4 regions of the Streptomyces sp. NPDC057302 genome follow, and region 1 is predicted to be linked to each of the others. Evidence: riboswitches for the same ligand, from Rfam matches in the RefSeq annotation. Region 1 holds a riboswitch; each other region holds the start of a gene.

Region 1 (7,792 bases):
TACTCCTCCGGGTAGAAGAACATCTGTGTGATCGCGTAGTCGGCGCCCGCGCGGCACTTGTCGACGAAGTGCCGGACGTCGGTGTCCCAGTCGGCCGAGCGCGGATGCATCGCGGGGAAGGCCGCGACGCCCACGCAGAAGTCGCCCGACTCCTTGATCAGCTGGACCAGTTCGGCGGCGTACTCAAGGCCCTTGGGGTGCTTGACCCAGTCGGCGAGGGGATCGCCGGGCGGATCGCCGCGGACCGCGAGCATGTTCCTGATGCCCGCGTCCGCGTACTGCCCGATGATGTTGCGCAGTTCCGCCACGGAGTGGTCGACCGCGGTCAGGTGGGCGACCGGCGTGAGCGTCGAGTCGGCGACGATCTGCTCCGTCTCCTTGACCGTGCCCGCACGCGTCGAGCCGCCCGCTCCGTACGTCACGGAGACGAAACTGGGGGCCACCGCCTCGACCCGGCGCAGGGCGTTCCACAGGTTCCGCTCGCCCTTCTCGGTCTTGGGCGCCGAGAACTCGAACGAATACGTCGTCTTGCCGGTCGCGAGCATGTCGCGCACGGTGCGTGCGCGATCAGATCGGGTGGAAGCAGTGCCTAGGGCCATACGGGCAGGTTAGCGACGGGGTGCCGCCAGCGGCCAATCCCCGTCCAACCTGCGGACAGCCTCCCCGAAGGTTGGCCGAAGATCGCCGATCAGGCCGTACGCAGGCGCTTCGCGAAGTCGGCGGCGGCGGCCGCCGGATCGTCCGCCTCGGTGATCGCCCGTACGACGACGACGCGGCGGGCGCCCGCTTCGAGCACCTCGTCGAGGTTGCCCGCGTCGATGCCGCCGATGGCGAACCACGGGCGGTCCGTGCCGAGCGACGCCGTGTACCGGACCAGGTCGAGTCCGGGGGCGTGCCGGCCCGGCTTGGTGGGGGTCGGCCAGCAGGGTCCGGTGCAGAAGTAGTCCACGCCGTCCTGTGTCGCCGCGGCGGCGGCCTCGGCGTCGGCGTGCGTGGAACGGCCGATGAGGACGTCGTCGCCCAGGAGGCGGCGGGCCGCGGGCACCGGCAGGTCGCCCTGGCCCAGGTGCAGGACGTCGGCGCCGATGGCGTGCGCGACGTCCGCGCGGTCGTTCACCGCGAGGAGCTTGCCGTGCCGGCGGGCGGCGTCGGCGAAGACCTGGAGGTGGTCGAGCTCCTCGGCCGCCTCCATGCCCTTGTCCCGCAGCTGCACGATGTCGACACCGCCACCGCCACCGAGGACGGCGTCGAGGAACTCCGGGAGGTCTCCCTGGCGCTTGCGGGCGTCCACGCACAGATAGAGGCGGGCGTCCGCGAGCTGCTCGCGGGCAGGCTTGGTGGCCATGAAGAGGTCCCCCCGGGGTGTCGGTGGCCTACGGGCCGCGTGTCCCCGGGGGACGCGCGGCCCGCACGCAACGGTTTTCCGTGTCGGTCAGACGGCGAGCGCCTGGGCGCGGCGCTTCACCTCCGTGCCGCGATTCTCGCTCAGAGCCTGCGCGGGGGTGCCGGGCAGGGTCTCGTCGGGAGTGAAGAGCCACTCCAGCATTTCTTCGTCGGAGAAGCCGTCGTCCCGCAGGAGCGTCAGGGTGCCGGTGAGGCCCTTGACGATCTTGTCGCCGTCGATGAAGGCGGACGGCACCGCGAGCGCGCGGTTCTCACCACGGCGCACGGCGATCAGCTGGCCTTCCTTGACCAGCTGGCGCACACGCGTCACCTCGACGTCGAGCATTTCTGCGATGTCGGGGAGGTGCAGCCACTCGGGGACGAGAGCATCAGTCTTTGCGTCAATCTCGGTCACGGGGTCAAGCGTATCTCCGGCCACTGACAGCGGCCGGGCAGCGGGTCCCCTCGCTGACGGCAGCGCCTACGGGAGCACGGCCTTCTTCAGCGGTACCGCGGGGTCCGAGGCCGTCTCCGGGGAGAGGCGGGCGCCCGCCTCGATCAGCTTGCGGCCCTGCGCCAGGTCCCTGGGCCGGCCCACCGCGAGTACGGCGACCAGGGCGCCCCGGCGGAGCCAGCACACAGTCCAGGCGGCGCCCGAGGGGTCGCCGCGCCACACGAGCTCGTCGGCGGACGCGTGGTGTCCCGCGTACTGGACGAAGCGGCCGAACTGCTCGGACCAGAAGTACGGGACGGGGTCGTACGCCGAAGGGGTCTCGCCGATGATGTTCGCCGCCACCGTGCGCGGGCCCTGGAGCGCGTTGTCCCAGTGGTGCACGAGGAGGCGCTCGCCATACCTTCCCGAAGGGAAGGAGGAGCAGTCGCCGACCGCGTACACGTCGGGGTGGGACGTCCGCAGGTGGTCGTCGGCCAGGACCTCCCGGTGGGCGCCCAGGGTGATGCCGGAGTCCGCGAGCCAGTCCGTGGCGGGGCGTGCGCCGATGCCGACGACGACCGCGTCCGCGGGCAGCCGGGTGCCGTCGTCAAGGAGGACGCTGCCGGGCTCGACGCGCTCCACGCGCGCGCTGGTGCGCAGTTCGGCGCCGGAATCGGCGTACCAGGACGTCATCGGCGCCGCGACCTCCGCGGGCAGCGCCCCGGCCAGCGGTCGCTCGGCGGCCTCGACGACGGTGACCGAGCAGCCCGCCTCACGTGCGGCGGTCGCGAACTCGGCGCCGATCCAGCCCGCGCCGACGACCACGATGCGGTGCTGCTCGGCGAGCACGGGCCGCAGCCGCTCGGCGTCGTCGAGGGTGCGCAGCAGATGGACACCGGGGACTCCCGAGGAGCCGGGCAGCAGGATCGGCTGGGCGCCGGTGGCGATGACGAGGGTGTCGTAGGGCACCGGGCCCGACGCGGTGTCCAGCGCGTGGTCCGCGGGGCGCACGCCCGTGACCTCGTGGCCCAGGCTCAGTTCGATGCCGAGCGCCTCGAAGTCGATGTCGAAGGCGGAGCCCTCCGCCTTGCCGAGCAGCACGGCCTTGGACAGCGGCGGCCTGTCGTACGGCTGATGGGGTTCCGCTCCGATCAGGGTGACCGCACCGGCGAACCCCTGCTCGCGCAGGGCCACGGCGGTCTGTACCCCTGCCATCCCCGCGCCGACGACGACTACGCGCCGCTCTGCCTGCCTCCGCTGCTCGCTCACCCGATCACTCTAGGGCGGCGGGTGACGCGCCCCGCAGAGCGCTACGGGGAGATCTATGACACACCGTCACGGCGCATACCCGGACAGCTCCCCTACTGCCCCCGGACACCAGGGGCTAGGGTGGCGGATGCAGAACACTCGCGGGAGCCCGGACGCACCGGGCTGAGAGGGAGGCTGGACGGCCTCCGACCGTACGAACCTGATCCGGGTCATGCCGGCGAAGGGAGGGGCTGGACGCCCATGCATTCACGTACACCACCCCATGGGGCGACGGGGCCGACCGACGTCCTTGTCGTCGGGGGCGGCATCATCGGCCTGGTCACGGCCTGGCGGGCGGCCCAGCGCGGTCTGTCCACCGCGGTCGTGGACCCCGAACCGGGCGGCGGCGCGGCGCAGGTCGCCGCGGGCATGCTGGCCGCCGTCACCGAGCTGCACTACGGCGAGCAGACGCTGCTCGGCCTCAATCTGGCGTCGGCGCAGCGCTATCCCGCGTTCGTGGCCGAGCTGGCGGAGGCCAGCGGTCGCGATCTCGGCTACCGCGCGTGCGGCACGCTCGCCGTCGCGCTCGACTCCGACGACCGCGCCCACCTGCGCGAACTGCACGCCCTCCAGGAGCGGTCGGGGCTCACGTCCGAGTGGCTGAGCGGGCGCGAGTGCCGCCGCCTCGAACCGATGCTCGCGCCTGGCGTCCGCGGCGGCCTCCGGGTGGACGGCGATCACCAGGTCGACCCGCGCAGGCTCGCGGCGGCGCTGCTCGTGGCCTGCGAGCGGGCGGGAGTGGTCTTCCACCGTGTGTGGGCGGAGCGCCTGACGGTCGCCGGAGACCGGGCCACCGGCATCGTCCTCACCGACGGCACCGCCCTGGAGGCCGGCCAGACCGTGCTCGCGGCGGGCAGCCTCAGCGGGCGCCTCGCCGGGGTCCCCGAGGGCGTCCTGCCTCCCGTGCGTCCCGTGAAGGGGCAGGTGCTGCGGCTCACGGTGCCGAAGCGGTACGCGCCGTTCCTGAGCCGCACCGTGCGCGCCGTCGTGCGCGGCAGCCACGTCTATCTGGTGCCGCGCGAGAACGGCGAGCTCGTCGTCGGCGCGACCAGCGAGGAGCTCGGCTGGGACACGACGGTCACCGCGGGCGGCGTGTATGAGCTGCTCCGGGACGCCCACGAGCTCGTACCGGGCATCACGGAACTGCCGCTGACCGAGACCCGCGCGGGCCTGCGCCCCGGCTCCCCCGACAACGCGCCGCTGCTCGGCCCGAGCGCGCTGTCCGGCCTCCAGCTGGCCACCGGCCACTACCGCAACGGCGTCCTGCTGACGCCCATCACCGGTGACGTCATGGCGCACGCCCTGACCACCGGTGAACTGCCCGACGAGGCGCGGGGGTTCACCCCCCGGCGCTTCACCGGCAGTCCCCTCACGAAGCGCTTCATGGAGCAGCCCGCATGACTCTCTCAGCCGTAACAGCCGTCTCCGTCAACGGAGAGGCGCGCGACGTGGCCGCGGGCACCACCCTCGAAGCCCTCGTCGCCACCCTCACCGCGGCCCCGTCCGGGGTCGCCGCCGCGCTCAACGAAACCGTCGTGCCGCGCACCCGGTGGTCCACCACCGCGCTCACCGAAGGGGACCGCGTCGAGGTCCTCACCGCGGTCCAGGGAGGCTGAACCGACATGGCAGACGACCCCTTCCTCATCGGCGGGCTCACCCTCTCCTCGCGTCTGATCATGGGTACGGGCGGTGCGCCGAGCCTGGACGTCCTGGAGCGTTCCCTCGTCGCCTCCGGCACGGAGCTGACGACGGTCGCGATGCGCCGCCTCGATCCCGGTGTGCAGGGCTCGGTGCTCTCCGTCCTGGAGCGGCTGGGCATCCGGGTCCTGCCGAACACGGCGGGCTGCTTCACCGCGGGCGAGGCCGTCCTGACCGCCCGGCTCGCGCGGGAGGCGCTCGGCACCGACCTGGTCAAGCTGGAGGTCATCGCGGACGAGCGGACGCTGCTGCCCGACCCGATCGAGCTCATCGACGCCGCCGAGACCCTGGTCGACGACGGCTTCACGGTCCTTCCGTACACGAACGACGACCCGGTGCTCGCCCGCAAGCTGGAGGACGTGGGCTGCGCGGCGATCATGCCGCTCGGCTCCCCCATCGGCTCCGGGCTCGGCATCCGCAACCCGCACAACTTCCAGCTGATCGTGGAGCACGCACGCGTGCCGGTGATTCTGGACGCGGGGGCGGGAACGGCGTCCGACGCGGCGCTCGCGATGGAACTGGGGTGCGCGGGTGTGATGCTCGCCTCCGCCGTGACCCGGGCGCAGGAGCCGGTCCTCATGGCCGAGGGCATGCGGCACGGGGTCGAGGCGGGGCGGCTCGCGTACCGGGCCGGGCGGATCCCCAGGCGGCACTTCGCCGAGGCCTCCTCGCCAGCGGAGGGGATGGCCCGGCTCGATCCGGAGCGGCCCGCCTTCTGAGCGTCGCGCGCCTGTTACAGCTCGGCTGCAGTCCCGGTCCGAGCCGGACCGGGCGGGCAACCCTGTCAGCGGTGGCTCGTAGACTCCCTTCGTGGACACGACCCTTCAGGACCCGCTCCTCGGGCAGGTGCTCGACGGCCGCTATCGCGTGGACGGGCGGATCGCGGTCGGCGGGATGGCCACGGTCTACCGGGCCGTGGACACCCGCCTCGACCGCGTGCTCGCGCTCAAGGTGATGCACCCGACGCTGGCCGCCGACGTCTCGTTCGTCGACCGCTTCATCCGCGAGGCGAAGTCGATCGCCCGGCTCTCGCACCCGAACGTGGTGGGGGTGTACGACCAGGGCGCCGACGGTGCGTACGTCTATCTCGCGATGGAGTACGTGGCCGGTTGCACCCTGCGTGACGTGCTCCGCGAGCGCGGCGCCCTGCAGCCGCGCGCGGCCCTCGACATCCTGGAGCCGGTCCTCGCCGCGCTCGGCGCCGCGCACCGCGCGGGGTTCGTGCACCGCGACATGAAGCCGGAGAACGTCCTCATAGGGGATGACGGCCGGGTCAAGGTCGCCGACTTCGGGCTCGTGCGCGCGGTGGACACCGTCACGAACACGACGGGCACGGTCCTTGGCACGGTCTCCTATCTCGCCCCCGAGCAGATAGAGCACGGCACGGCCGACACACGCGTGGACGTGTACGCGTGCGGGGTCGTGCTCTACGAAATGCTGACCGGCGCCAAGCCGCACTCCGGTGAGTCGCCCGCCCAGGTGCTCTACCAGCACCTCCACGAGGACGTGCCGCCGCCGTCCGCGGTGGTTCCGGGACTCGCCGTCGAGCTCGACGACCTGGTCGCGTCCGCCACCGCCCGCACGCCCGACGTCCGCCCGCACGACGCGGTGGCGCTCCTCGGGCAGGCCAGGGACGCGCGGGCCGCGCTCTCCCTGGAGCAGCTGGACGCGGTGCCGCCGCAGGCGCACAGCACCGGACACGACAACGCCGACGACCGTACGAGCGTGATTCCGCGCTCGGCGCGGTCCGTGCAGCTGCCGCTGCCCACGGACGGCGATCAGGGCCCCGAGGACCGGCGCGACCGCGAGGACCAGCTCAACCGCACCAGCATCCTGGCGACACCGCCGCCCGCTCCACCGGCCGCCCCCGACCGCAGGCGGCGGCCCAACCCGCGCCGCGGCGTCCTGGCGATCGTCGCCGCCGTCCTTCTCGCGCTCGGTCTCGGCGCGGGCGTCTGGTACATCAATTCCGGCCAGTTCACCAAGGTCCCGCCGCTCCTGGCGAAGACCGAGTCAGCGGCCAAGAAGCGGCTCGGCGAGGCCGGACTCGACGTGAAGGACGTCAAGCGCGCGTACAGCGACACCGACAAGCGGGGCACGGTCATGGCCACCAACCCCGGGGCGGGCGAGCGCATCCGTGACAACGGCAGCGTGACGCTGACCATCTCCAGGGGCCCCGAGATCGTGAAGGTCCCCGACCTCTCGGGTACCTCCCTGGCGGAGGCCAAGGACAAACTCAAGGATGCCGGGCTCGCACCCGGGATGACGAACAAGGCCTTCAGCGAGGAGATCCGCAAGGGCTCCGTGATCGGTACGGACCCGAAGTCGGGCACCAAGCGCAAGGCGGGCTCCGCCATCACGCTCACCGTCAGCAAGGGCCCCGAGGTCGAGGTCCCCGACGTCACCGGCGACTCCCAGGCCGACGCGACCTCCGACCTGGAGGACGCGGGCCTCAAGGTCAAGATCGAGCAGAAGCGGGTCCACTCCGACGAGGACAAGGGCACCGTCGTCGACCAGTCCCCCCGGGAGGGCCAGAAGCGGCTCGCCGAGGGCGACACGGTCACGCTGACGCTCTCCAAGGGCCCGGAGATGATCGAGGTCCCGGACGTCGAGGGCATGAGCGTCGACGAGGCCACGCAGGAGCTGGAGGCCGAGGGCTTCGACGTCGACGAGGACCGCGGCATCCTCGGCATCTTCGGGGACACGGTCAAGGGCCAGTCGGTGGACGGCGGCGACAAGGCGCCCAAGGGGTCCACGATCACCATCGAGATCCGCTGAGCCCGGCCGGGGCCCTGCCGCCCCGGCCGGTCCGGCGGCAGGGCGCCCCCGCGCCCATGCCACCCTTGAACGCGTGAGCAGCGACAAGTCCCCCAGCACCGTGGCCCAGAGCCTCGCCTCCCGCAATCCCGTCGGCGGCCATGTCCCCGTGGCCGGCGGTCTCGCCTCCGTAGGGCTTTCGTATGCCAGGGA
Region 2 (7,704 bases), on a different contig from region 1:
ATGACTCAGGGGGCCGGTCAGGGACCCGATGTGCGGACGGCGACGTTGCGCGACTTCCGCGTTCCGGCGTACGTCCATGAGACCGGTCCGGTCCAGGGGGGTTCGGCGGGTATGGCGGCTCCGGGCGCCCCGGGGGACACCCCTGTGGCGACGGACGACGGCTACACCCCCACCCAGCGCGACCTGCCCGTCATCAACCGCGGCGACACCGTGCAAGTGGAGGTGCAGGCCATGCCCGAGCCTCCGCAGGCGCCGGCGTCCGAGGAACACGGCCCGCTGTTCGTCGTGGGCGATGTGCACGGCTATCTGGACGAGCTGCTCGGCGCGCTCCAGGAGCAGGGCCTCATCGACGCCGAGGGCGACTGGTCCGCGGGCAACGCGCGCCTGTGGTTCCTCGGCGACTTCACCGACCGTGGCCCGGACGGCATCGGCGTCATCGACCTCGTGATGCGCCTTTCCGCGCAGGCCGCCGCCGCGGGCGGCTACTGCAAGGCCCTGATGGGCAACCACGAGCTGCTCCTGCTCGGCGCGAAGCGGTTCGGCGACACCCCGGTCAACTCGGGCGCGGGCACGGCCACCTTCCAGGCCGCCTGGCTCCTGAACGGCGGCCAGAAGACCGACATGGAGCGCCTCGAGGACCACCATCTGCAGTGGATGGCCCGCCTGGACGCGATCGAGTCGGAGGACGGGCATCTCCTGATGCACTCCGACACGACCGTCTATCTGGATTACGGCGACTCGATCGAAGCCGTGAACGACACGGTCCGCGAGACCCTCACGCGCAACGACGCGGACGAGTGCTGGGACCTCTTCCGGAAGTTCACCAAGCGCTTCGCCTTCCGCGACGAGTCGGGCCCCTCTGCCGTACGCGAACTCCTCGACATGTACGGCGGCCATCGCGTCGTGCATGGCCACAGCCCCATCCCGTATCTGCTCGGCGATGTCGGCTCGGAGGATGACTCGGACGGCGGCGGACCCGTCATCGAGGGGCCGCACATCTACGCAGGCGGACTGGCCATCGCCATGGACGGCGGCGTGACCATGGCCGGAAAGCTGCTGGTCTGCCAACTACCCCTGGATAACTGAGCGTTCCTGGGGCAGGTGCACCCCTACACGATCACGCAGGCCAAGGGGCCTTTTTCTGGAAACCCCCTGTCACCGCGTGCCGTCACGGCTCTACCATCGGCTTATCCGTAGCAGGCTCCCCTCCGTTTCTGCCCGACGGCTCGCAGCCATGCGAGCTCCCAAGCCCTACGGAGCATCGGGGGATGCACATGAACAGCGCTCCACACCTGCTCAATGAGGACCGCCCCGAGTACGAGCGGATCCTTGATGAGGCGCTGCGCACCGCACCGAACCGTCCTGATCTCGCCGCAATGGGCGAGCGGCTCAATCCCGAACAGCTGCGCACGATGGCGCTGAACGCCACCGCGCTGATCACGGCCGCCGCCACGACCGAGTACACGCACTATGTGAAGATCCGCGAAGAACTGCGCGACAGCGGATCTGCCGCACCATCGATCAGGGAGCGGAGCCCCGAGGGACCGGCGGAAGCCGGCTCCGGCGGCCTCGGTCTCGCCACGACGATGGGAGAGGTCACCGCCCAGGCTTCCGGGGCGGGGGCCATCGCCGTCGTCGCGGTGCTCGCGCCCGTCCTCGCCGGGGCGGCCGCCGCGATCTTCCTGCTCGTCGGCTACATCCTGAAGATGCTCAACCCCGAGCCCGCCTTCGCGGACACCCTGCTCACCGCGGGATGGCTGTTCGGCGCGCTCACCGCAGGGGGCATCCTGATCGCCGCGATCGGCCTGCTCCTGACCGCCCTGCGCAACGGCTCCACCTCGCTCCTGGCCGGTTCGCACGGCGAACAGAACGAGGAAGTGGCCCGCGCCAGGGAAGCCTGGGGCGAGGCGCTCCTGGAGCGCGGCCTCCTGCCGTTCCTGCGGGAGGCCCTGGCGGATCCGGGTACGGCGGCGCACGCGGCCCGTACGCCGTCGGCGGATCCCAGCAGCCGGATGCCTCAACTCGGCTACCACAGGCCCGGATTCAGCAGCCCGGACGGCGGCCCGGCGGCGGGTCCGCGCCCGAGCTTCTCGAGCCCGGACTTCTCGAGCCCGGACTTCGGCGGTCCCGACCACAAGCCGGAGTAGGACGCGAGGGCGCCTCGGGCGGGCACCAGTAGGAGCCCGCCCGAAGCGCCACGCACCGCGCCGGTCAGTCGGCGATCGGCAGGTACACGCGGTTTCCGGCTGCCGCGAACTCCTTGGACTTCTGGTCCATGCCCGCCGCGATCTCGTCCTGCGTGCCGCCGTGCTCACGCCGGATGTCGTGCGAGATCTTCATGCTGCAGAACTTCGGCCCGCACATCGAGCAGAAGTGCGCCGTCTTCGCGGGCTCCGCGGGCAGCGTCTCGTCGTGGAACTCGCGAGCCGTGACGGGGTCGAGGGCCAGGTTGAACTGGTCCTCCCAGCGGAACTCGAAGCGCGCGTCCGAGAGCGCGTCGTCCCAGTCCTGCGCGCCCGGGTGCCCCTTGGCGAGGTCCGCCGCGTGGGCCGCGATCTTGTACGTGATGACGCCGGTCTTCACGTCGTCGCGGTTGGGCAGGCCCAGGTGCTCCTTGGGCGTGACGTAGCAGAGCATCGCCGTGCCCCACCAGCCGATCATCGCGGCGCCGATGCCGGAGGTGATGTGGTCGTACGCGGGCGCGATGTCGGTGGTCAGCGGGCCCAGCGTGTAGAACGGCGCCTCCTCGCAGATCTCCTGCTGAAGGTCGATGTTCTCCTTGATCTTGTGCATCGGGACGTGCCCCGGGCCCTCGATCATCGTCTGTACGTTGTGACGCTTGGCGATCGTGTTGAGTTCCCCGAGGGTGCGCAACTCGGCGAACTGCGCCTCGTCGTTGGCGTCCGCGATCGAACCGGGGCGCAGTCCGTCGCCGAGCGAGTACGTCACGTCGTAGGACGCGAGGATCTCGCAGAGCTCCTCGAAGTTCTCGTAGAGGAAGCTCTCCTTGTGGTGCGCGAGGCACCAGGCCGCCATGATCGAGCCACCGCGCGAGACGATGCCGGTCTTGCGGTTGGCGGTCAGCGGGACGTACGGAAGGCGCACGCCCGCGTGGACCGTCATGTAGTCCACGCCCTGTTCGGCCTGCTCGATGACCGTGTCCTTGTAGATGTCCCAGGTCAGCGCCTCGGCCTGGCCGTCGACCTTCTCCAGGGCCTGGTAGAGCGGCACGGTCCCGATGGGGACGGGGGAGTTGCGCAGGACCCACTCGCGGGTGGTGTGGATGTTGCGCCCGGTGGACAGGTCCATGACCGTGTCGGCGCCCCACTTGGTCGCCCAGGTCATCTTGTCCACCTCCTCCTCGATGGAGGAGGTGACCGCGGAGTTGCCGATGTTGGCGTTCACCTTCACCAGGAACTTCTTGCCGATGATCATCGGCTCGATCTCCGGGTGGTTGACGTTGGCGGGGATCACCGCGCGGCCCGCGGCGACCTCCGCGCGCACGACCTCGGGGTCTAGGTTCTCGCGGATCCCGATGAACTCCATCTCGGGCGTGATCTCACCGCGGCGGGCGTACGCGAGCTGCGTCACCGCCTGGCCCGCGCGCCCCCTGCGCGGCTGGCGCGGGCGGCCGGGGAAGACCGCGTCGAGGTTCTTCAGGCCCCCGCGCGGCGAGGTGTGCTTGATGCCGTCGTCCTCGGGGCGGGGCGGGCGGCCCGTGTACTCCTCGGTGTCGCCGCGGGCGATGATCCAGTTCTCGCGCAGGGGCGCGAGGCCCCTGCGGACGTCGGTGTCGATGGACTCGTCGGTGTAAGGACCCGAAGTGTCGTACAGGGTCACGGCCTTGCCGTTGGTGAGGTGCACCTGGCGGACCGGCACCCGCAGGTCGGGGCGCGAGCCCTCGACATACGCCTTGTGCCAGCCGATGGACTTCCCGGCCTCGTCGCTCTGGTTCTGCTTCGAGGCAGGCGTGCGTGCGTCCGCTGCGGTCATGAGACCTACTCCCTACGCCGGCATTACCCGGTAACAGGTTCGGCGGTCGACGCAGCGAATTCCGTACGGCTCGTGCACTATTTGTGCCGCTTCGTACGGAGGTCAGCGCCCTCTCAGCCCGGTGCTCCGAGCTCCCGCGATTGCAAAGGTGGCTCCACGCTAGCGTCCTATCGGGCGCGCTGAACAGAGGGCCCCCTCCGTTCTTGCGATGATCGGGCAGTGACCACCACTGAGCCGCCGTCCCAGCCGCCCGCCCCGAACGTGCCGCCGGACCCGCATGGCCACTCCCACAGCCATGGTCCGGCCGCGCCCGTCTCCAAGCATCTGCGCAAGGTCATCGCCGCCGTGCTGATTCCTTTCGCCACGGCGGTCGTCGTGGGGCTCGCGGTGTTCTGGCCCGGCGGCGCACCCGACCACGCGCGCACCGGCGTCGGCTTCGACCGGCAGACCCAGTCGGCCGACGTGACGAAGGTGCGAGAACTCCCCTGCAAGGACGTGAACGCCTCGCAGACCCCGCCGAACGGCGACACCTCCACCGCCGAGGGACAGTCCGCGCAGTCCCGTGCGAAGGGCGTCTGCAAGAAGGCGACGATCGAGGTGACCAGCGGCAACGACAAGGGCCGCACCTTCACCGAGATCGTCCAGCCGGACTCACCGCGGCAGTTGCGCCAGGGCCAGCAGGTGGTGGTCGCCTACGAGCCCACGGCCCCCGAGGCGCTGCAGTACTCGGTCACCGACGTGAACCGGAAGTTCCCCATGGCGCTGCTCGCCGGGATCTTCGCGCTCGCCGTCGTCGTGGTGGGACGGCTGCGCGGCCTCATGGCCCTGATCGCCCTGGCGTTGAGCTTCCTGGTCCTGACGTTCTTCATCCTGCCCGCGATCCTTCAGGGCTCGAACCCGCTGGTCGTGGCGGTGATCGGGGCCAGCGCCATCATGCTGATCGCGCTCTACCTGTGCCACGGTCTGACGGCACGAACATCGGTCGCGGTCCTGGGCACGCTGATCTCGCTGCTCCTCATCGGCCTCCTCGGCTCGCTCTTCATCGGCTGGGCATCGCTGACGGGCAACACGGACGACAACACGGGCCTGATCCACGGCCTGTATCCGTCCATCGACATGAGCGGCCTGCTGCTCGCCGGTGTCATCATCGGCTCGCTCGGCGTGCTGGACGACGTGACGGTGACGCAGACGTCCGCCGTCTGGGAACTGCACCAGGCCAACCCCACGATGGGCTGGCGCGGTCTGTACGGCGCGGCCATCCGCATCGGCCGCGATCACATCGCCTCGGTCGTCAACACCCTCGTCCTGGCCTACGCGGGCGCGGCGCTGCCCCTGCTGCTGCTCTTCTCGATCGCGCAGAGCAGCGTGGGCACGGTGGCCAACAGTGAGCTGGTGGCCGAGGAGATCGTGCGCACCCTGGTCGGCTCGATCGGCCTGGTCGCCTCGGTACCGGTGACTACCGCGCTCGCGGCCCTGGTGGTCTCGGCCGACCGTTCGACCCCGGCGGCCGCCGCGGTCCGGACGGGAGGCTCGGCCCACCCCGGAAGCGGCGCCACCCCGGCAGCCAAGCAGAGCCGTAGCGGAAAAGGCCGGCGCCGCAAGGCCTGAGCCTTGGATGCCACGAAATGCAGCAATCTGCCGTCGGCTTGGCCCTTCGGCTCGCGGAGGTCAACCCGCGCTCTGCTCCTCGGCGAGGATCCGGTCCAGCGCCTCGTCCAGATGCGTCTCCAGGTCGGCGAGCGCCCGCTCCTGCCCCAGCGGAACCAGCTTGTCCGTACGGTCCAGGAAAGCGAGCAGCGGCGGGATCCCCACCCGGAAGAGCGCCTGGTCCGAACCGACCTGAAGCCTGATCAGCGCCTCGTCGAGCAGCTCGGGATCGGTGGGCGCGATGTGCACATCCCCGTCGCCACACGCCCCGCCCACCCCGTCGACCAGCAGCTCCCGCCCGAAAGCCCAGGTCACAGGGGCGTCCCCGGGGAGGTGGAAGGTCAGCCGGACGGCGTAGGGATCACCGCTTTCGTAACGCAGCTCCACCGGGATGCGAAACGACAGCTCCTCGGAAACGAGGAAGCTCATCATGACCTCTGCCTGGACCGACTCGCGCATCGCCCGCCTACCCCGTCGCTAAAGCTCGACTGGCCAGGAACCAACTCCCTGACACTCATGGCATCTTGCTTAACGTACACATCAGATCACAAGGAGTGAGTTTTCAGATGCTGATAGAGAAGGCAAGTGTCCCCAGTAGCCTCCCGAGCTCATTCTGCAACCGTTCCGCTGCAGGTAGTAGCCGATCTGCTTGATAAGCGGGCACGGAAATCGCCATGGTGGCCGCCGTGTTGCCCGCAGTGATCGGAATCGCGGCGCAGACCGTGCCCAACGCGTACTCCTGACGCTCCACCACGGGCTCCATCCGGCCCATCCCCTCCAGGCGGCGCAGAAAACTCCGGTCGTCACGGACCGAGTACGGAGTGATCGACTGCACCGGATAGCGGGAGAGGTGGTCCTGACGCCGCTCGTCGTCGAGTTGGGCGAGCAGACACTGCCCGATCGCGTGGGCGTGTCCTGTCTCGCGGAAGTCGGCCCACTCCTCCACCGCCGGATTCCCCGGCGTGTCCGCCACAGCCACGACCTCGATCTCGCCTTCGCGGTAGACGGCGAAATACACCGGCACCCCGATGGCGTCACGCCAGTGCTCCAGGGCTTCGCCGATCATGCCGCGACGATTCTGCTGCGCCCCGCTCGCGCTCAGCCGCTCAGCCGCCTCGCCGAGCACGAACACGCCCTTGTCCCGGCGCAGATAGCCCTCGTGCGTCAGCGTGCGCAGCAGGTGGTAGGCCGTGGGCAGCGCTAGCCCTGCCTCCCGGGCCAACTGCTTGGCAGGCGCGCCCTCCTGATGTGCGGAAGCGGCTTCCAGCAACCGCATCGCCCGCTGTACCGAGCCAATGAGGGTCGGCGCGGCGGCAGTTGTCGCCGTGACGATCGGCTGTGGCCCGAACGAGGGGTCGTTGGAGGAGGTGTCGGCGGGTGTGGCGTCGACCGTGGCCAAGGTTCACTCCCGAAACGCGTGGGGGTTCCGCCCGTGCCCGGGATACACGGGTGGGAGCGCAGTGCGCCCGAGCGGGGCTCACCCCGCGTCGGTTTTCGGACTCTAACCGCTGGCCGACGGCCTAAGCCCGCGCACCGGGAAACTTCCCCCACCCGAGCGAACTGTTGCGAGAAATCACCAGTCGCCGCGCGAAGACGTCGAGCCGGATATGAACTTCCGTACGACGTAGATGAGTCCGCCGACCAGCGCCACGAAAATCAGTGCCTTGAACAACAGGCCGACCACGAATCCCACGACGCTCGCTATCAAACCGCCGAACACGACCAGGGCGATGACCGGCACCGCGATCCACTTCACCCACCACGGCAATCCCGAGAAGATCTCCTGCGCTGCCATCGTCCTTACCTCTCTCCGCATCCGTCCTACTTCTTGCATTCGATGCTAGGGCGGCGGAGGGCCCGACGGGGGCCTCGCGTCCCTTGTCCTCCCCTGATCCGCCCCCTAGGGAACCCCGAGGTCGCAGCCCTGAGAAGTCAGCCCTCCGGCGTAGAGGACAGGCCCATCAGAGGGTGCGGATCAGCCCTCCGGCGGAGAGAAGACGACGAGCACCCGCAGGTCCTCGCTGATGTGGTGGAACTTGTGGGCGACCCCCGCCGGCACGTACA
Region 3 (7,792 bases), on a different contig from region 1:
CGGCGGGTCGGCGGCATGCTGTTTGAGCGGACCAGCAGAACGGTTCGGCTCACGGCGATCGGCCAGCAGTTGGCCGATGATCTGGCGCCCTTGGTCACCGGAATGGAGGAGGCACTCCGAAGGGCCACTCAGGCCAGTCGCGGTGCGACAGGAGAACTGCGGGTCGCCTTCCTCGGCGAGTGGACGGCACCCGCACTCCTGAAGGTGGTGGGTCTGTTCAGCGAGCGCCATCCCGGCTGCAGGGTCGATGTACGGGAGGTCCAGCTGTCCAACTCCCGTGCGAGCCTGCTCGACGGCTCGATAGACGTCCTCATCGCTTCGTACCCGTTCGATGGGATGGCCTGTGGGCCAGTACTGCTGACGGAGGAACGAGTGCTCGCCACAGCGGCCGGGCATCCACTCGCCGACGAGGAGTCGGTGTCGCTCGAAGTGCTCGCGGAACACCCCGTGGTGCAGTATCCGGAGATGACCTCAGCGGGGTTCAAGCGGGATCGCACACCGGACTACACCCCGTCGGGCAGGCCAGTCCCGAAGGGGCCGACCGGAGGTTCGTTCTCCGAAATGCTCACGCTGGTCGCCATGGGCAGGGGCATCCTGCCGGTCGGAGAACATTCCCGGCGTTACTACCCTCGACCGGACGTGGCCTACGTGCCACTGCACGACGCACAGCCGATCGAACGGGGGCCGGTCTGGCTGGAGGGGAACACCACAGAGCACGTCGGTGAGTTCGTACGGGCTGCAGCGGATATCGCGAAGAAGTTGCCGATTCCCACCGGAACGCCTCGATAAGTTCGGTGCGGTCGTGGTCTCCGTGGACTACCGGTTCGCACCGGAAGCTTGGGCGAATCTCTCCGTGGGGGGCGAGGTGGGAGCTTGCAAAGTGGTAGGGAAGAGCCCGTGCTGCTTCCCTACCGAAGTGCGCTGGCGCTATGTGAGGTCGCGTTGCTTGGGAACCACGACGCCGAAGCGGTCCTGAATCGTGGCGAGGGCGGCCTCGTGCACCTGCTTGGCGGGGATGCCGCGGGGGTTGCCATTGACCGGGAGCGGACGGGTCGCCGAGGCGTCTCCGATCACGGTCGGGTTGTAGCCGTTGTACACGGCGCCTTCGGTGGTGAAGAGGGTGCACATGTGGGTCATGAAGCCGGAGATGATGACGTTCTTTCGGCCGGTCTTCTTGAGCTCGGCGTTGAGGTTGGTGTCGTGGAAGCCGTTCGGTACGGCCTTCTCGACGACGGTCTCCCCCTTCGCCGGTTTGAGCGCCGGGATGATCTGGCCCGCCTTCGACTTGAGGTCGTAGCCCCGTTCCACAATGTGGATGACGGGCGTGTGGGCCTTGCGGGCCCGCTCCAGGAGCGTCTTGGTGTTCTTGACCGCGTCGCGCCAGTCCGTGAGCTCCATCGCGCCGTCGGTGTAGACGTTCTGGTAGTCGACGAGGATCAGTGTCGAGTCGGCCAGCTTCGCGGGGGTCTCATCCAGCTCCATCAGCTGACGCAGCGTCGTCGTGTCCTTGGCGTAGTCCTTCTCGTGGCGGTGGTCGCGGCTGTCGGTTCGTGTGGCGGCCTCGGAGCTTCCGGCGCACGCAGTCATCGTGGTGGCGAGTACGGCGGCGGCGCCCAGGGCGGCAGCCGAACGGAGCAGTTTGGCCTTCATCAGACAATGTCCTTCTGCGTGGGAACCACGACCCCGTACAGGTCGGCGATGGTGGCGAGGGCGCCGTAGTGCACTTGGCGGGCGTCGAGGTCAGTGCCCGTGACCGGGAGCGAGCGGGTCGCTGTGGCTTCGGCGACGACGGTGGGGCGGTTGCCGTTCAGAAAGGCGCCCTGCGCGGTGAACAGCACGCACATGTGGGTCATCCAGCCGGCGATGACGACGTCTTGGCCCGCTGTGAGGTGTGTGTCGAGGTCGGTGCCCAGGAATGCGTTCGGGACTTGCTTCACGATGACCGGCTCGCCGTCGAGGGGCGCGGCCTTGGGGTGGATGTGGCCGATCTCGGCGCGGATGTCATAGGGGGTGCCTTGGCCGCCGTCGTTGATGACGTGCACGACCTTGGTGCCGGCTTGGCGGGCCCGTGTCAGCAGCTGCACCGTGGCGTCGAGGGACTTCTCCCAGCCGTCGAGTTCCATCACGCCCTGGGTGTAGGTGTTCTGGAAGTCGATGAGGATCAGCGTCGAGTCGGCCAGCTTCGCTGGCGCCTGGTCGAAGCCGTTGAGCTCACGCAGCGTCGTTTTGGACATGGGGAAACCACCTTCGGAGATACGTGGGATTTGAGCAGCTCGCGGCGTTCCTCGAGCTGTGTCCACCACGTTAGGACCGAGCCAGGACGTCGGCAATGACATGTAACCTGCAGATACCGACATGACTGCCGCTCAGCTGACCGGGGAGAGAGAACCGTGCCGGACACCGCCGTCGCCAGACGGCTCATCGTCATCGTGCTCTTCGGGGGCGTCGACCTGCTCGACGTCACCGGGCCCCCCGAGGTGTTCTCGCTCGCCCTGCGCGAGACCGACGAGGCTGCGGGCTACCAGGTCGTGCTCGCCGCCGCGACCATGGACCCGGTCACCACGGGGGCGGGAGTGCGCATCCTGCCCGACCTCACTTTCGATGAGGCCGCACGCCGCAGCATCGACACCCTTCTGGTGCCTGGTGCCGTGGAGATGGATGAAGAGCGCCGCGTGCACCCGCTCGTCGATCCCGATCTCGTTGGATGGGTGAAGGTACTCGCCGCACGGTCGCACCGGATCACCTCCGTGTGCGTGGGCGCGCACCTGCTCGCCGCGGCGGGGTTGCTGGACGGCAAGCGGGCGACCACGCACTGGTCGACCGCGCAGCAGCTGGCGGCCGATCACCCGGCCGTCGAGGTCGACTCCGACCCGATCTTCATCCGCGAGGACAACGTGTGGACCGGAGCCGGCATCAGCGCCTGCCTCGATCTCTCCCTGGCTCTGATCGCCGACGATCTCGGCGAAGCGGTCGCGCTACGGGTGGCCCGCCAGCTGGTGATGTACCTCAAACGCCCCAGCGGACAGAGCCAGTTCAGCGTCCCGCTGACCCAGGTCTCCACGACACGGCGCATCGAGGACCTGCGCCACCACATCCTGCGCCGCATCGCCGAACCGTTGACCGTGGCTGAACTCGCCGAGTACGCGCATGTCAGCGACCGACACCTGACGCGCCTGTTCAAGACCGAACTGGGCGTTACCCCGCACGCGTACATCGAATCGGTGCGCGTGGAGAAGGCACGCCACGAACTGGAGTCCTCCGACGCCACGCTCGAACGGATCGCTTCTGCCTGCGGTTTCGGCACCGTGGACACGCTGGTGCGGGCGTTCCGACGCCGTCTGAACACGACGCCCAACGAGTACCGGCGACGATTCCGGGTACCTCAGATGCCGTGAAGTGCGCGCAGGGCCCGGACCGATTCGCCGAATCCCAGGCCTATCCCCCGACCTCGCCGAACGCCCGGTGGACCGCGGTACGCAGCCCAGCTTGACTACAGCTCACTGTCAATACCGGTGACCGCCGGTGGGCCGAGTGGAGCATCAGCTTCGTTGATGCCCGCCTCCTTCAACGCGGCCGCGACAAGCCTCGCGGCCTGCAGTTCAGCCTCGTAGCGGTCTGCAGCATCCACTTCGAGGCGGACCGAGAAGGTACCGCCTTCGTTCAACGTCAACAGGTCGACGCCTTCACTCTCGCTCACGTCAGTGTGCCGAGAAGCCAGCTCCCGCTCGAGAGCAACGCATGCCGAGTCATTGATGTCGCTGAGAAAAGTGCCAGGGACAGTGATGACGAACGTGGTCATGCCGGCTCCTCGCTTGGGCGATGTCGTGTCCCACTTCCCCTGCCCCCATACATGGCAGTGAATCCGGCGCCGAGCCGTTGCATGACACGCACCAGCTGCACGCCGGACACCCAGAGCTCCGTTTCGACACGAGCGGATCGATCACCCACGCCGCGCAGACCACGGTGGAAGCCGCTACCGCCCGATGGGAGCTGCGCGACCGCACTTTGCCCTTCTGGACTCTCACGATTCCGTGTGCTGCCGGGTCTACAACCTGCGTCCCATGGTGTGAAGAAGATGCACCTGCTCGGAGGTGGCCGACGTGGGCGCCTTGGTCGGCGGTCCGTAGTAGGTGCTGCTGTCCGTGATCGGGCTTTCACTCACGCCGTGATAGATCCACTGGAAGTTGTCGAGGATCCAGTGCACCGTGCGCGCGTCCAGTCGCTCGTCGAGCTGTACCGCACGGGCGAGATCCCACGTGTGGGTGATCGCGTCAACGACGTACAGGCCAAGTAGCTGTCGACCAGGAACAGGACCGAACGGGTAGTCGACGATGCGGTCGAGCGCGCCCACGGCATGGAACGCAGCCCGGCACTCGGCAGCCGCGTCCCGGTAGGTGGTCACCAGATCGCCTGTGAACGTCTCGTGGTCCAGGTTCGCCAGGAACTCCACACTGCTGCCGCCACGCAGTAGCGAGGTGTAAATGCGGCTTCCCTGGATCATGTGGTTGACCAGTTGACGCACGTTCCACTCGGTGCACGGCGTGGCTTTCTCCCAGCACGTATCCGGCACCGACCGTAGCCGTTCACTGAAACCTCCCGCCGCAGTGTCGAAGTAGCTGAGCAACGTGTCGTCTGTGTCCTTCATGCAGCCGATTCTGGTTAAGGGGAGCTGCTGTTCCCGGCGGAAATCGGACCTTGATCGCTTCTGCGCGCCCTGCACCACAGCGGCGCTGGCTGCGCAGGCCCCTTTGCCGCGCGTGATCCACGTCGTTTCGTGAGGTACCCGAGTGCGAACTCCTGTTCCTGAAGGAGGTACATTGCGTAGCGACCACCGCGGGAGCTCGGGAGTAGCCGGGCTGAGAGGGCGGACGGGACTTGATCCCCTTTCCGCCGACCGCATGAACCTGGACCGGGTAATGCCGGCGTAGGAAGGGTGTTGACGATGGAGACTGCCTCCGTACCTGCCCAGCACGGCACTGCCGTGTCCCGTGACGCCGTGGCGGATGTGATCGCGTCCCTGCGAACCTCCGCACCCCTTGTGCACTGTCTGACCAACGTCGTGGTGTCGCAGTTCACCGCGAACGTGCTGCTCGCGGCGGGGGCTGCCCCCGCGATGGTGCACAGCGCGGAGGAGGCCGGGGCGCTGGCCCGGGTGGCCGGGGGTGTTCTGGTCAACCTGGGAACGGTGACGTCCGTGACGGCGGCGGCGATGCGTGTCGCGGTCACAGAAGCGGCCGGAGCCGGGCGGCCGTGGGTGCTCGACCCGGTGGCGGTCGGCCCGCTGCCCTGGCGCACCGAACTCGCCCACGAACTGCTCGAGAGCGCACCCCCGGCGGTCGTTCGCGGCAATGCTTCCGAGATCCTGGCGCTGGACGGCGGCACAGGCGGGCGCGGCGTGGACAGCACGGACGTCCCCGAGGCGGCGCTGGCCGCGGCGGGCGCGCTGGCCCGGCGCTATGGCTGCGCGGTCGCGGTGAGCGGTCCGGTGGACGTTCTCACGGACGGGGCGCGAGTGGTGCGCCTGGCCAATGGGCACCCGCTGCTGGCTCTGGTGACGGGAACGGGCTGCTCACTGGGCGCCCTGGTGGCCGCCTGCACGGCCGTCACCGGCGACGCGCTGCTTGCCGCCGCTGCCGCGACCGGCCTGCTCACCGTGGCCGCGGAGGACGCCGCCACCCGCTCCGCGGCGCCCGGCACGTTCGCGGTCGCCCTGATCGACGCGCTGTACGAGCTCAGTCCTGAGCGGCTCGCCGAGGCTCTCCACCTGCGCTGAGCATGCGCGTGCTGCGGGGTCCTGCATAAGCGGTGGCCTGGATGCCACCCGCTGCACAGTTCCCGCCCGCCCTGCGACTGCGCCCCCGACACCGGTTCCTGCTGCCCTGTCCCCCCCAGCTCGTCCCTGTGAACAACTCAAGGTCCCTGTACGTCAGGGCCGTCCTTCCCCGTACCTCCCGATGTGTTTGCCACACCTTTCCCGGCCGGGAGACCCCAAGGAGTAACCCGTGCGACCTCCTCTCGATCTGTCCCTTTATCTCGTGACCGACACCAGACTCTGCGGCCACCGCGGTGTCGCCGCCACCGTCGCGGCGGCCGTCAAGGGCGGCGTGACCGCCGTCCAGTTGCGCGATCCGGACGCGGACGACCGCACGCTGTTCTCGCTCGGCCGGGCGATCCAGACCGAACTCGCCTGCACGGGCGTCCCCTTGATCGTCAACGATCGTCTGGACGTGGCGGCCTGGTTGGACGCGGACGGCGTCCACCTCGGGCAGCGGGACGTCTCCCCCGAGAGCGCCCGGCGCCGGCTCGGTCCCCATGCGTACATCGGCCTGTCCATCAGCCGTCCCGAGCAGCTGGCGCACGTGCCGGACACCGTCGACCACCTCGGTGTCGGTCCGGTGTTCCCGCAGTCCACCAAGCCGGACGCGGACACCCCGCTCGGTCTGGGCGGCCTGGCCCGGATCGTCCGGCAGAGCCCACTGCCCTGCGTGGCCATCGGCGGGATCGGCGTGTCCGAGGCCGCCGCGGTCATGGGAAGCGGCGTGGCCGGGATCGCCGTCGTCAGCGCGGTCTGCGGGCAGCCCGACCCCGAGGCCGCAGCCCAGTCCCTCGTTCGCACTCTGACCCTGCGACAGGAGATCCCCGCGTGACCAGCCCGCCCATCGCCCTCACCATCGCCGCCAGCGACCCCTCCGGCGGCGCCGGGATACAAGCCGACCTGAAGGCGTTCTCCGCCAACGGCGCCTACGGAACAGCAGTTCTGACCGCCCTGACCGCACAGAACACTCTGGGCGTCACCGGCATCCACGCCATCCCCCCGGCGTTCGTCATCGAGCAGCTCGACACGCTGTTCGCCGACGTCCCGGTGGACGCCGTCAAGATCGGGATGCTGGCCGACGCCGGCATCGCCGCAGCGGTCGCGGAAGCCCTGGAGCGACACCGCCCCCGATACGTCGTCCTGGACCCCGTCATGGTCTCGACCAGCGGCCACCGCCTCCTGGAGGCCGATGCGGTGACCGTGCTACGCGACCGTCTCCTGCCTCTCGCCGACCTCATCACCCCCAATCTCCCCGAGGCCGGCGACCTCCTGGGCACCGCCGCCGCAAAGAACCGCGCAGAAGCCATCGAGCAGGCCCACGCACTCCTCACAACCGGGGCCAGGCGCGTCCTCCTCAAGGGCGGCCACCACACCCACGACGCGGAATCCGTGGACATCCTCGTCGACGCCACGCACGCCACAGGCACCGGTGCCGCGGGCGTCCGCGAGCTGTCGGCACCTCGCGTCAACACACGCAACACCCATGGCACCGGCTGCACCCTCTCCGCCGCGATCGCCGCCCTGCGCCCGCAGCACGACGACTGGCACACCACCGTCAGTGCCGCGAAGGCGTACCTGACCGGGGCCCTGCGCGCGGCCGACACCCTGCACATCGGCCGCGGCCACGGACCCGTCCACCACTTCCACCAGTACTGGAGCTGATCCCCCATGACCACGACGTTCTGCGACGAGCTGTGGACGACCACGACCGAGATACGTGCGGCCATCGACAAGCTGCCGTTCGTCATCGCCCTGGGCGACGGCACCCTGGACCGGGAGAAGTTCGTCTACTACCTGGCCCAGGACGCCCTCTACCTGCGCGGCTACGCCCGCGCGCTGGCCAGCGCCGCCGCGAAGGCGGACCGGCCGCAGGACATCGCGTTCTTCGCGAAGTCCGCCCACGACGCCGTGATCGTCGAGAGCTCCCTGCACGAGAGCAACGTCGTCGACGTCGATGCCTGGACGCCCTCGCCCACC
Region 4 (7,792 bases), on a different contig from region 1:
TTGATCGGCCTCGCCGTCGCCGCGAGCGCGACACTCGGTGACCTCGGCGAATCGATGATCAAGCGGGACCTCGGCATCAAGGACATGGGCACGCTGCTCCCCGGCCACGGCGGCATCATGGACCGCCTCGACTCGCTGCTGCCGACGGCTCCGGTGGTCTGGCTGCTGCTGGTGATCTTCGTAGGGTCCGGCTGACCTGCGCCCGTCTGTACGTGAGGGGCCCGCTGTCCATGGACGGCGGGCCCCTCTCCGTGTCGCTCCGTCTCTCAGCGCCGCCGGGGAATCTTCCACCCGTTCTTGCGCAGCCTGACGAGGATGAACACCGCGCAGAGCACCCACACACCGAGGAAGACCCATTTGAACCACGGGGGGCCTTGCCACTTCTCCGCCAGTTGAACCGATGCGACACAGCAAGAGGTCATTGCTCGCGTATGCCCCCGGTTACCGCCAGGAACCGCCGCCGGGCGGCGCTCTTGCGCGTACAGGTGCCGCCACCGCGCACAGATGGCGCTACGAGGGGCCGTGGCCTGGCCGGGTTCCCGTCGTCTGCGACACTGGATGGACCATGCCTGTACCCGGAGAACTCACCTTCGTCGCGCCCCGCGGAGCCAAGAAGCCGCCGCGGCATCTCGCCGACCTCACGCCCGCCGAGCGCAAGGAAGCCGTCGCCGCTGTCGGCGAGAAACCGTTTCGCGCCAAGCAGCTCTCGCAGCACTACTTCGCGCGGTACGCGCACGACCCGGAGCAGTGGACCGACATTCCCGCCGGTTCGCGCCAGAAGCTGCAAGAGGCGTTGCTGCCTGAGTTGATGTCCGTGGTGCGGCACATCAGCTGTGACGACGACACCACCCGCAAGACGTTGTGGCGTCTGTTTGACGGGACGCTCGTCGAGTCCGTGCTCATGCGCTATCCCGACCGCGTGACGATGTGCATCTCGTCGCAGGCCGGGTGCGGGATGAACTGCCCGTTCTGTGCGACCGGGCAGGCCGGTCTCGACCGGAACCTGACGACCGCCGAGATCGTGCACCAGATCGTGGACGGGATGCGGGCGCTGCGGGACGGGGAGATCCCGGGTGGGCCCGCACGGCTCTCCAACATCGTGTTCATGGGGATGGGCGAGCCGCTCGCCAACTACAACCGGGTCACCGGGGCCATCCGCAGGCTCACCGACCCCGAGCCCGATGGTGTGGGGCTCTCGCAGCGTGGCATCACCGTGTCGACCGTCGGCCTGGTGCCCGCCATCCACCGGTTCGCCGACGAGGGCTTCAAGTGCCGCCTCGCCATCTCGCTGCACGCGCCCGACGACGAGCTCCGCGACACCCTCGTACCCGTCAATACGCGGTGGAACGTGCGTGAGGTCCTTGACGCGGGATGGGAGTACGCCGCCAAGTCGGGGCGTCGGCTGTCGATCGAGTACGCGTTGATCCGGGACATCAACGACCACGCGTGGCGCGGTGACCGGCTCGGGCGGCTGCTCAAGAACAAGCCCGTGCACGTGAACCTGATCCCGCTGAACCCGACGCCGGGCTCGAAGTGGACGGCGTCGCGGCCGGAAGACGAAAAGGCCTTCGTGGATGCCATTGCCGCCCATGGGGTGCCCGTCACTGTTCGTGACACCCGTGGTCAGGAGATCGACGGGGCGTGCGGTCAGCTCGCCGCGTCGGAGCGTTAGTCTGGCCGGAACACATCTTCATATTCCGACAGGGGAGCGCCACAGCGCTGAGAGTGCGGCACCAAGGACAGGATGGCCGCAGACCCTCTGAACCTTGCCCGGGTCATTCCAGGTAGGAAGTTCGGACATCACTCAAGCTGTTGCGCCCTGCCCGCGGCCCCTTCAGGGCTGTGGGCAGGGCCGCGTCTCTTCCTGGTCACTCCAGGAGGAATGAACTCAGTTGAACTCAGTGAGCACCACCAAGAAGGTCACCTTCACCGCTGTCGCGGTCGGCCTCTCGCTCGTCGCGCTATCCGCGTGCGGCTCGTCGGACAGTGGCGACAAGGCCGACTCCAAGAGCGTCACGCTTGTCAGCCACGACTCCTTCAGCGTCTCCAAGGATGTACTGGAGGCGTTCGAGAAGAGTTCCGGTTACAAGGTCAACGTCCTCAAGGACGGGGACGCCGGCGCTGCCGTGAACAAGGCGATCCTGTCGAAGGACAACCCGCAAGGGGACGTCTTCTTCGGTGTCGACAACACGCTTCTCTCGCGCGCGCTCGACAACGACCTCTTCCAGTCGTACGAGGCCAAGGGGTCGGGGCAGGTCCTTCCGCAGTTCCGCGCCGATCAGGGCAAGCATCGCGTCACGCCCGTCGACAGCGGCGACATCTGCGTGAACTACGACAAGAAGTACTTCAAGGACAAGAAGCTGGCGCCGCCGACGTCCTTCGCGGATCTGACCAAGCCCGCCTACAAGGACCTCCTTGTCACCGAGAACGCCTCGACCTCGTCGCCCGGCCTCGGATTCCTCCTCGGCACCGCCGCCGAGTACGGGGACGACGGCTGGCAGGGCTACTGGAAGAAGCTCAAGGCCAACGGCGTCAAGGTCGTCGACGGCTGGGAGCAGGCCTACGACGAGGAGTTCTCCGGGTCCGCCGGGGGGAAGAAGGCCAAGGGCGACCGGCCGCTCGTCGTCTCCTACGCCTCGTCCCCGCCCGTCGAGGTGCTCTACGCCAAGCCGCAGCCCAAGGAGGCGCCGACCGGCGTCGCGACCGGCACCTGCTTCCGGCAGGTCGAGTACGCGGGTCTGCTCGGCAACGCCAAGAACGAGAAGGGCGGCAAGGCGCTGCTCGACTTCCTGATCAGCTCCGAGTTCCAGAACGACATGCCGCTCAACATGTTCGTGAACCCGGTGCGGGAGAAGGCCGAGCTGCCCGAGCTGTTCGTCGAGCACGGTGCGACGATCGACAAGCCGGAGACCCTGGACCCGAAGAAGATCGCCGACAACCGCGAGCAGTGGGTCAAGTCGTGGACCTCGCTCGTACTGAAGTAAGCAGGGCCCGTAAGGGGCTCGCGCGCGGGAGTGCGGCGCGGCTCGGTCTGATGGCCGTGCCCGTCGCGTTCTTCGCGGTCTTCTTCGCCTATCCGGTCGCCGCGATCGTCGCGCGCGGTCTGAAGGTGGGCGGGGAGTGGCAGTTCGGGCGCGTTGTCGATGTCCTCGCGCAGTCCGATGTCCGGCACGTGCTCTGGTTCACCACCTGGCAGGCGCTCGCGTCGACCGCGCTCACGCTGCTCATCGCGCTCCCCGGCGCGTACGTCTTCGCGCGCTTCGAGTTCAGGGGCAAGCAGCTGCTCCGGGCGGTCGTCACGGTGCCGTTCGTGCTGCCGACCGTCGTCGTCGGGACCGCGTTCCTCGCGCTGCTCGGGCGGGGTGGGTTCCTCGACGAGATGTGGGGCGTGCGGCTCGACACGACCGTGTGGGCGATTCTGCTCGCGCACGTCTTCTTCAATTACGCCGTCGTCGTACGGACCGTCGGCGGGCTCTGGGCGCAGCTCGACCCGCGTCAGGAGGAGGCCGCGCGGATGCTCGGCGCCTCGCGGTGGACCGCCTGGCGGACGGTGACGCTGCCCGCGCTCGGGCCCGCGGTCGCCGCGGCGGCTCTGATGGTCTTCCTGTTCACGTTCACCTCGTTCGGTGTCGTGCAGATCCTCGGCGGGCCCGCGTACTCGACCCTGGAGGTCGAGATCTACCGGCAGACCGCCCAGCTCCTCGACTTGTCGACGGCGGCCGTCCTGACCATCGTGCAGTTCGCGGCGGTCGGCGTGATCCTCGCCGTGCACGCGTGGACCGTGCGCCGGCGCGAGACCGCGCTGAAGCTGGTCGACGCCTCCACGGTCGCGCGGCGGCCGCGTGGGGCGGGGCAGTGGGCGCTGCTCGCCGGGGTCATGGCCACCATCGCCGTGCTGATCGTGCTGCCGCTCGGCGTGCTGATCGAGCGGTCGCTGAGCGGTCCCGGCGGCTATGGCTTCACCTACTACAAGGAACTGACATCGGCGGAGGGCGGGGCGTTCCTCGTCCCGCCGATCGAGGCGGTCTGGAACTCGCTCCAGTACGCGCTCGCCGCCACCGCCATCGCCCTGGTGATCGGCGGGCTCGCCGCGGCGGCGCTCACCCGCAAGGCCGGGCGGCTCGTGCGCGGGTTCGACGCGCTGCTGATGCTGCCGCTGGGGGTCTCCGCGGTGACGGTCGGCTTCGGCTTCCTGATCACGCTGGACAAGCCTCCGCTTGACCTGCGCTCCACCTGGATCCTGGTGCCGCTCGCGCAGGCGCTGGTGGGCGTGCCCTTCGTCGTACGCACCATGCTTCCCGTCCTGCGCGCGGTGGACGGACGCCTGCGCGAGGCCGCGGCCGTGCTGGGCGCGTCGCCGCTGCGGGCGTGGCGGGAGGTCGACCTGCCGATGGTGCGGCGGGCGCTGCTCATCGCCGCGGGGTTCGCCTTCGCCGTGTCCCTGGGGGAGTTCGGCGCGACCGTGTTCATCGCGCGGCCGGACAACCCGACGCTTCCGGTCGCCGTTGCGCGGCTGCTCGGGCGGGCCGGTGAGCTCAACTACGGGCAGGCGATGGCCCTTTCGACGATCTTGATGGTGGTGTGTGCGGTGTCGCTGCTGCTGCTCGAACGGCTCCGTACCGACCGCACGACCGGGGAGTTCTGATGAATGCAGGTGGTACAGGCGGTGCCGGTTTGCTGACGCTCGCCGATGCGACCGTGCGGTTCGGGGCGCGGGCCGTGCTCGACCGGGTCGGGCTCGCGGTCGACGAGCACGAGATCGTGTGCGTGCTCGGGCCCAGCGGCAGCGGCAAGTCGACGCTGCTGCGCGCGGTCGCCGGGCTCCAGGAGCTCGACGGCGGTCAGGTCCTGTTGGGCGGGAGGGACCAGCGGGGCGTGCCCGCGCACAAGCGTGGGGTCGGCCTGATGTTCCAGGACCACCAGCTGTTCCCGCAGCGTGACGTGGCGGGCAATGTCGCCTTCGGGCTGCGGATGCATGGGGCGTCGCGGGGTGAACAGGCCGACAGGGTGGCCGAGTTGCTCGACCTCGTGGGGCTTCCGGGTGCGCAGCGGCGGGCCGTCGCCTCGCTCTCCGGCGGTGAGCAGCAGCGGGTCGCCCTGGCGCGTGCGCTCGCCCCGAGGCCGCGCCTGCTCATGCTGGACGAGCCGCTCGGGCAGCTCGACCGGTCGCTGCGGGAGCGGCTCGTCGTCGAACTCCGTGAGCTCTTCGACGAGTTGGGTACGACGGTGCTCGCGGTCACGCACGACCAGGGCGAGGCGTTCGCGCTGGCGGACCGGGTCGTGGTGATGCGGGAGGGGCGGATCGCCCAGTCCGGTACGCCACTTGAGGTCTGGCGGCATCCCGCTGACGAGTTCGTGGCGCGGTTCCTCGGCTTCGACAACGTCGTCGACGCGACGGTGGCCGGTGACGTGGCGGACACCGCCTGGGGCAAGGTTCCGGTGCCGGACGGCGCGGCGGACGGGCGGTGCAGGATTCTCGTGCGGCCGGCCGGCGTGCGGCTCGTGCCCGCCGACGAGGGGCTGCCGTGCGCGGTGACGGCGCGCACCTTCCGGGGTACGCACGTTGCCGTTCATCTGGAGCCCGGGGCGGGGCCGCGACTTGAGGCCGCCTGTGCGTTGCGGGATGCGCCCGGGGTGGGGGAGACGGTGGGGGTCGCGTTCGACGCGGGGGATGTCGTGGTTCTCGGCTGACGTGGGCCGCGGCGCTGTTGCTGCGCCGGGGCCTTGAGCGCCGTCATCACCGGCTTCGCCGCCCGCCGAGTGCGTCCTCAGATGCCGGACGGGCTGAAGCCCCGCAGCGCGTCCGGTGCTTCCTCCACCGTGTCCACCAGGGCGATCCTCGACTCCATCGACCGGCCTTTCGCCAGCGCCTGGAGCAGGGGCCATGCCGGGAGCCGGTTCGTCCAGTGGTCGTGGTTCACCAGGATCATCGGGGCCGGTTCGCCGCGGGACTCGTAGTAGTTCGGGGTCGCCGCGTCGAAGATCTCCTGGAGTGTGCCCGCCGCGCCGGGGAGGAAGATGACGCCCGCGTTCGAGCGGGCCAGGAGGCCGTCCTCGCGGGTGGCGTTGGCGAAGTACTTGGCCAGCTGGGTGGCGAAGGCGTTCGGCGGCTCGTGGCCGTAGAACCAGGTGGGGATGCCCACCGACGCTCCACCCGACGGCCAGCGCTCGCGGACGTCGAAGGCGGCGCGCGCCCACTCGGAGATCGAGGGGCTGAACGACGGTGCCTTGGCGAGGAGTTCGAGTGCCTCGTCCAGCATCTCGTCGCGGAAGACGGACGCGTACGCGCCCAGGTTCGCCGCCTCCATCGCGCCGGGGCCGCCGCCCGTGGCGACCGTGAACCCGGCGCGGGCCAGCGAGCGGCCGAGCCTGGCCGCGCCCTCGTACGCCTCCGTGCCGCGGGCCATCGCATGGCCGCCCATGACGCCCACCACCCGCGCGCTGACCAGCAGTTCGTCGAGGGCGTCCGAGACCGAGTCGTCGTGGATCGCGCGGAGCATGGAGGAGAAGACGTCGCCGTCGGCCTTGGTCTCCTGGAACCAGGCGTACGCACGGGCGTCGGGAGTCGCCTCGTACCCACCCTCGGAGAGTCCCGCGAAGAGCTCTTCCGGCGTGTAGAGAAGACCGCGGTACGGGTCGAACGGCAGGCCCGGGACGGGCGGGAAGACCAGCGCCCCGGCGGTCCGCATCGCGTCCACCGCGCTCTGCTCCATGGCGCAGCCGAGGAACACCGCGCCCGTGGCGTCGCAGGCCGTCAACGCGGTCGTACGCGCCGTCAGGTCTATCGCCTGGACGCGGCACCCGGCGAGCGAGCCGCTCGCGGCGATCTCGTCGAACTCCGCGAGCGACTCGATCTCGCGGTCGCCGCCCGGGAGTCGGGGCGTGGGCCTGGGGGCGGATGCGGACGCGGAGTCGGGCTCGGGAGTCGGCTGCATCCGCCCATGCTAAGCAGACCACGCAAGGCACCCGGCGTCAGGCCTGCGGCTGTCCGTAGCCCCAGGCCCGCCGTCAGCCCCGCTCCGGCCCGCAGCAGCCCCGCGCTCGCAGCCCCGCGCCCCCGCCCCCTCAGCCCTGGACCGCCGACTCGTCCATCCACATGATTTCCCAGGTGTGGCCGTCCAGGTCGTCGAAGGCGCGGCCGTACATCATGCCGAAGTCCTGCGTCTTGCCCTCCGTGGCGCCGGACGCCACCGCCTTGTCGACCAGTTCGTCGACCTTCTCGCGGCTCTCGGCGCTCAGACAGAGCAGCGTCTCGCTGGTCGTCGTCGAGTCCGCGATCTCCTTCTTCGTGAAGTCCCGGTAGCGCGGCTTGCTCAGCAGCATCGCGACGATCGTGTCGCTGATCACGACGCAGGCGCAGTCGTCCGTCGTGAACTGCGGGTTGATCGTGTAGCCGAGCTCCGTGAAGAACTTCTTCGAGCTGTCGACGTCGTTCACGGCGAGGTTCACGAAGATCATCTGCTGGTACATGTGGCGTCTCCCGTTGCGGTGAGTTCTGCGTGGCGCCGGTGCGTGTGTGCGCGTGTACGCGTGTGTGCGCCGGGCGTGCCTTGCCTTGTGCAGGGGTAGACGTACGTTCGACGCGGAACTCATCGCCCGCCGCGGAATTTCTTTCCGCGCGTTCGGCGGCGCCCGCTCACCCCGCCAGCGGCTGTGCGGCCAGCTCCGCGACCACCCAGGTCAGCGGCCCGACCACGGCCGCGAGCGTGCCTGCCCGCAGTGCGGCGGTGCCGCGCAGCATCGACGTCGGAGCACCGAGCTGGAGCAGCGCCGACGTCGTGTCCGCACGCGC

Evidence for each region. Region 1 has a riboswitch for thiamine pyrophosphate ahead of thiO (glycine oxidase ThiO). Riboswitches for the same ligand answer to the same signal wherever they lie in the genome.
Region 2: it holds a riboswitch for thiamine pyrophosphate, as region 1 does, so the genes downstream of both, thiC (phosphomethylpyrimidine synthase ThiC) here and thiO (glycine oxidase ThiO) in region 1, are expected to answer to the same signal.
Region 3: it holds a riboswitch for thiamine pyrophosphate, as region 1 does, so the genes downstream of both, thiM (hydroxyethylthiazole kinase) here and thiO (glycine oxidase ThiO) in region 1, are expected to answer to the same signal.
Region 4: it holds a riboswitch for thiamine pyrophosphate, as region 1 does, so the genes downstream of both, ACFUPX_RS06585 (thiamine ABC transporter substrate binding subunit) here and thiO (glycine oxidase ThiO) in region 1, are expected to answer to the same signal.

The regions. Positions count from the first base shown of each region.
Region 1 is NZ_JBHUZJ010000048.1:40,480-48,271, forward strand. Features, by position in the region: gene metF (methylenetetrahydrofolate reductase [NAD(P)H]) at 1-599, opposite strand, end outside; gene thiE (thiamine phosphate synthase) at 689-1,345, opposite strand; gene ACFUPX_RS28480 (Rv2175c family DNA-binding protein) at 1,433-1,798, opposite strand; gene ACFUPX_RS28485 (NAD(P)/FAD-dependent oxidoreductase) at 1,865-3,031, opposite strand; TPP riboswitch at 3,216-3,328, shown strand; gene thiO (glycine oxidase ThiO) at 3,326-4,525, shown strand; gene thiS (sulfur carrier protein ThiS) at 4,522-4,740, shown strand; gene ACFUPX_RS28500 (thiazole synthase) at 4,747-5,541, shown strand; gene pknB (Stk1 family PASTA domain-containing Ser/Thr kinase) at 5,633-7,600, shown strand; gene ACFUPX_RS28510 (deoxyribonuclease IV) at 7,674-7,792, shown strand, end outside.
Region 2 is NZ_JBHUZJ010000128.1:642-8,345, forward strand. Features, by position in the region: gene ACFUPX_RS42175 (metallophosphoesterase) at 1-1,086, shown strand; gene ACFUPX_RS42180 (hypothetical protein) at 1,269-2,147, shown strand; gene thiC (phosphomethylpyrimidine synthase ThiC) at 2,212-3,993, opposite strand; TPP riboswitch at 3,986-4,141, opposite strand; gene ACFUPX_RS42190 (YibE/F family protein) at 4,213-5,601, shown strand; gene ACFUPX_RS42195 (SsgA family sporulation/cell division regulator) at 5,662-6,099, opposite strand; gene ACFUPX_RS42200 (IclR family transcriptional regulator) at 6,203-6,916, opposite strand; gene ACFUPX_RS42205 (DUF5326 family protein) at 7,214-7,435, opposite strand; gene ACFUPX_RS42210 (cupin domain-containing protein) at 7,616-7,704, opposite strand, start outside.
Region 3 is NZ_JBHUZJ010000019.1:70,558-78,349, forward strand. Features, by position in the region: gene ACFUPX_RS16560 (LysR family transcriptional regulator) at 1-789, shown strand, start outside; gene ACFUPX_RS16565 (isochorismatase family protein) at 928-1,650, opposite strand; gene ACFUPX_RS16570 (cysteine hydrolase family protein) at 1,650-2,234, opposite strand; gene ACFUPX_RS16575 (GlxA family transcriptional regulator) at 2,391-3,395, shown strand; gene ACFUPX_RS16580 (hypothetical protein) at 3,491-3,799, opposite strand; gene ACFUPX_RS16585 (TIGR03086 family metal-binding protein) at 4,046-4,645, opposite strand; TPP riboswitch at 4,824-4,949, shown strand; gene thiM (hydroxyethylthiazole kinase) at 4,943-5,773, shown strand; gene thiE (thiamine phosphate synthase) at 6,036-6,647, shown strand; gene thiD (bifunctional hydroxymethylpyrimidine kinase/phosphomethylpyrimidine kinase) at 6,644-7,477, shown strand; gene tenA (thiaminase II) at 7,484-7,792, shown strand, end outside.
Region 4 is NZ_JBHUZJ010000005.1:219,771-227,562, forward strand. Features, by position in the region: gene ACFUPX_RS06575 (phosphatidate cytidylyltransferase) at 1-195, shown strand, start outside; gene rlmN (23S rRNA (adenine(2503)-C(2))-methyltransferase RlmN) at 566-1,672, shown strand; TPP riboswitch at 1,693-1,809, shown strand; gene ACFUPX_RS06585 (thiamine ABC transporter substrate binding subunit) at 1,902-2,984, shown strand; gene ACFUPX_RS06590 (ABC transporter permease) at 3,035-4,645, shown strand; gene ACFUPX_RS06595 (ABC transporter ATP-binding protein) at 4,645-5,691, shown strand; gene ACFUPX_RS06600 (LOG family protein) at 5,769-6,935, opposite strand; gene ACFUPX_RS06605 (VOC family protein) at 7,066-7,470, opposite strand; gene ACFUPX_RS06610 (hypothetical protein) at 7,637-7,792, opposite strand, start outside.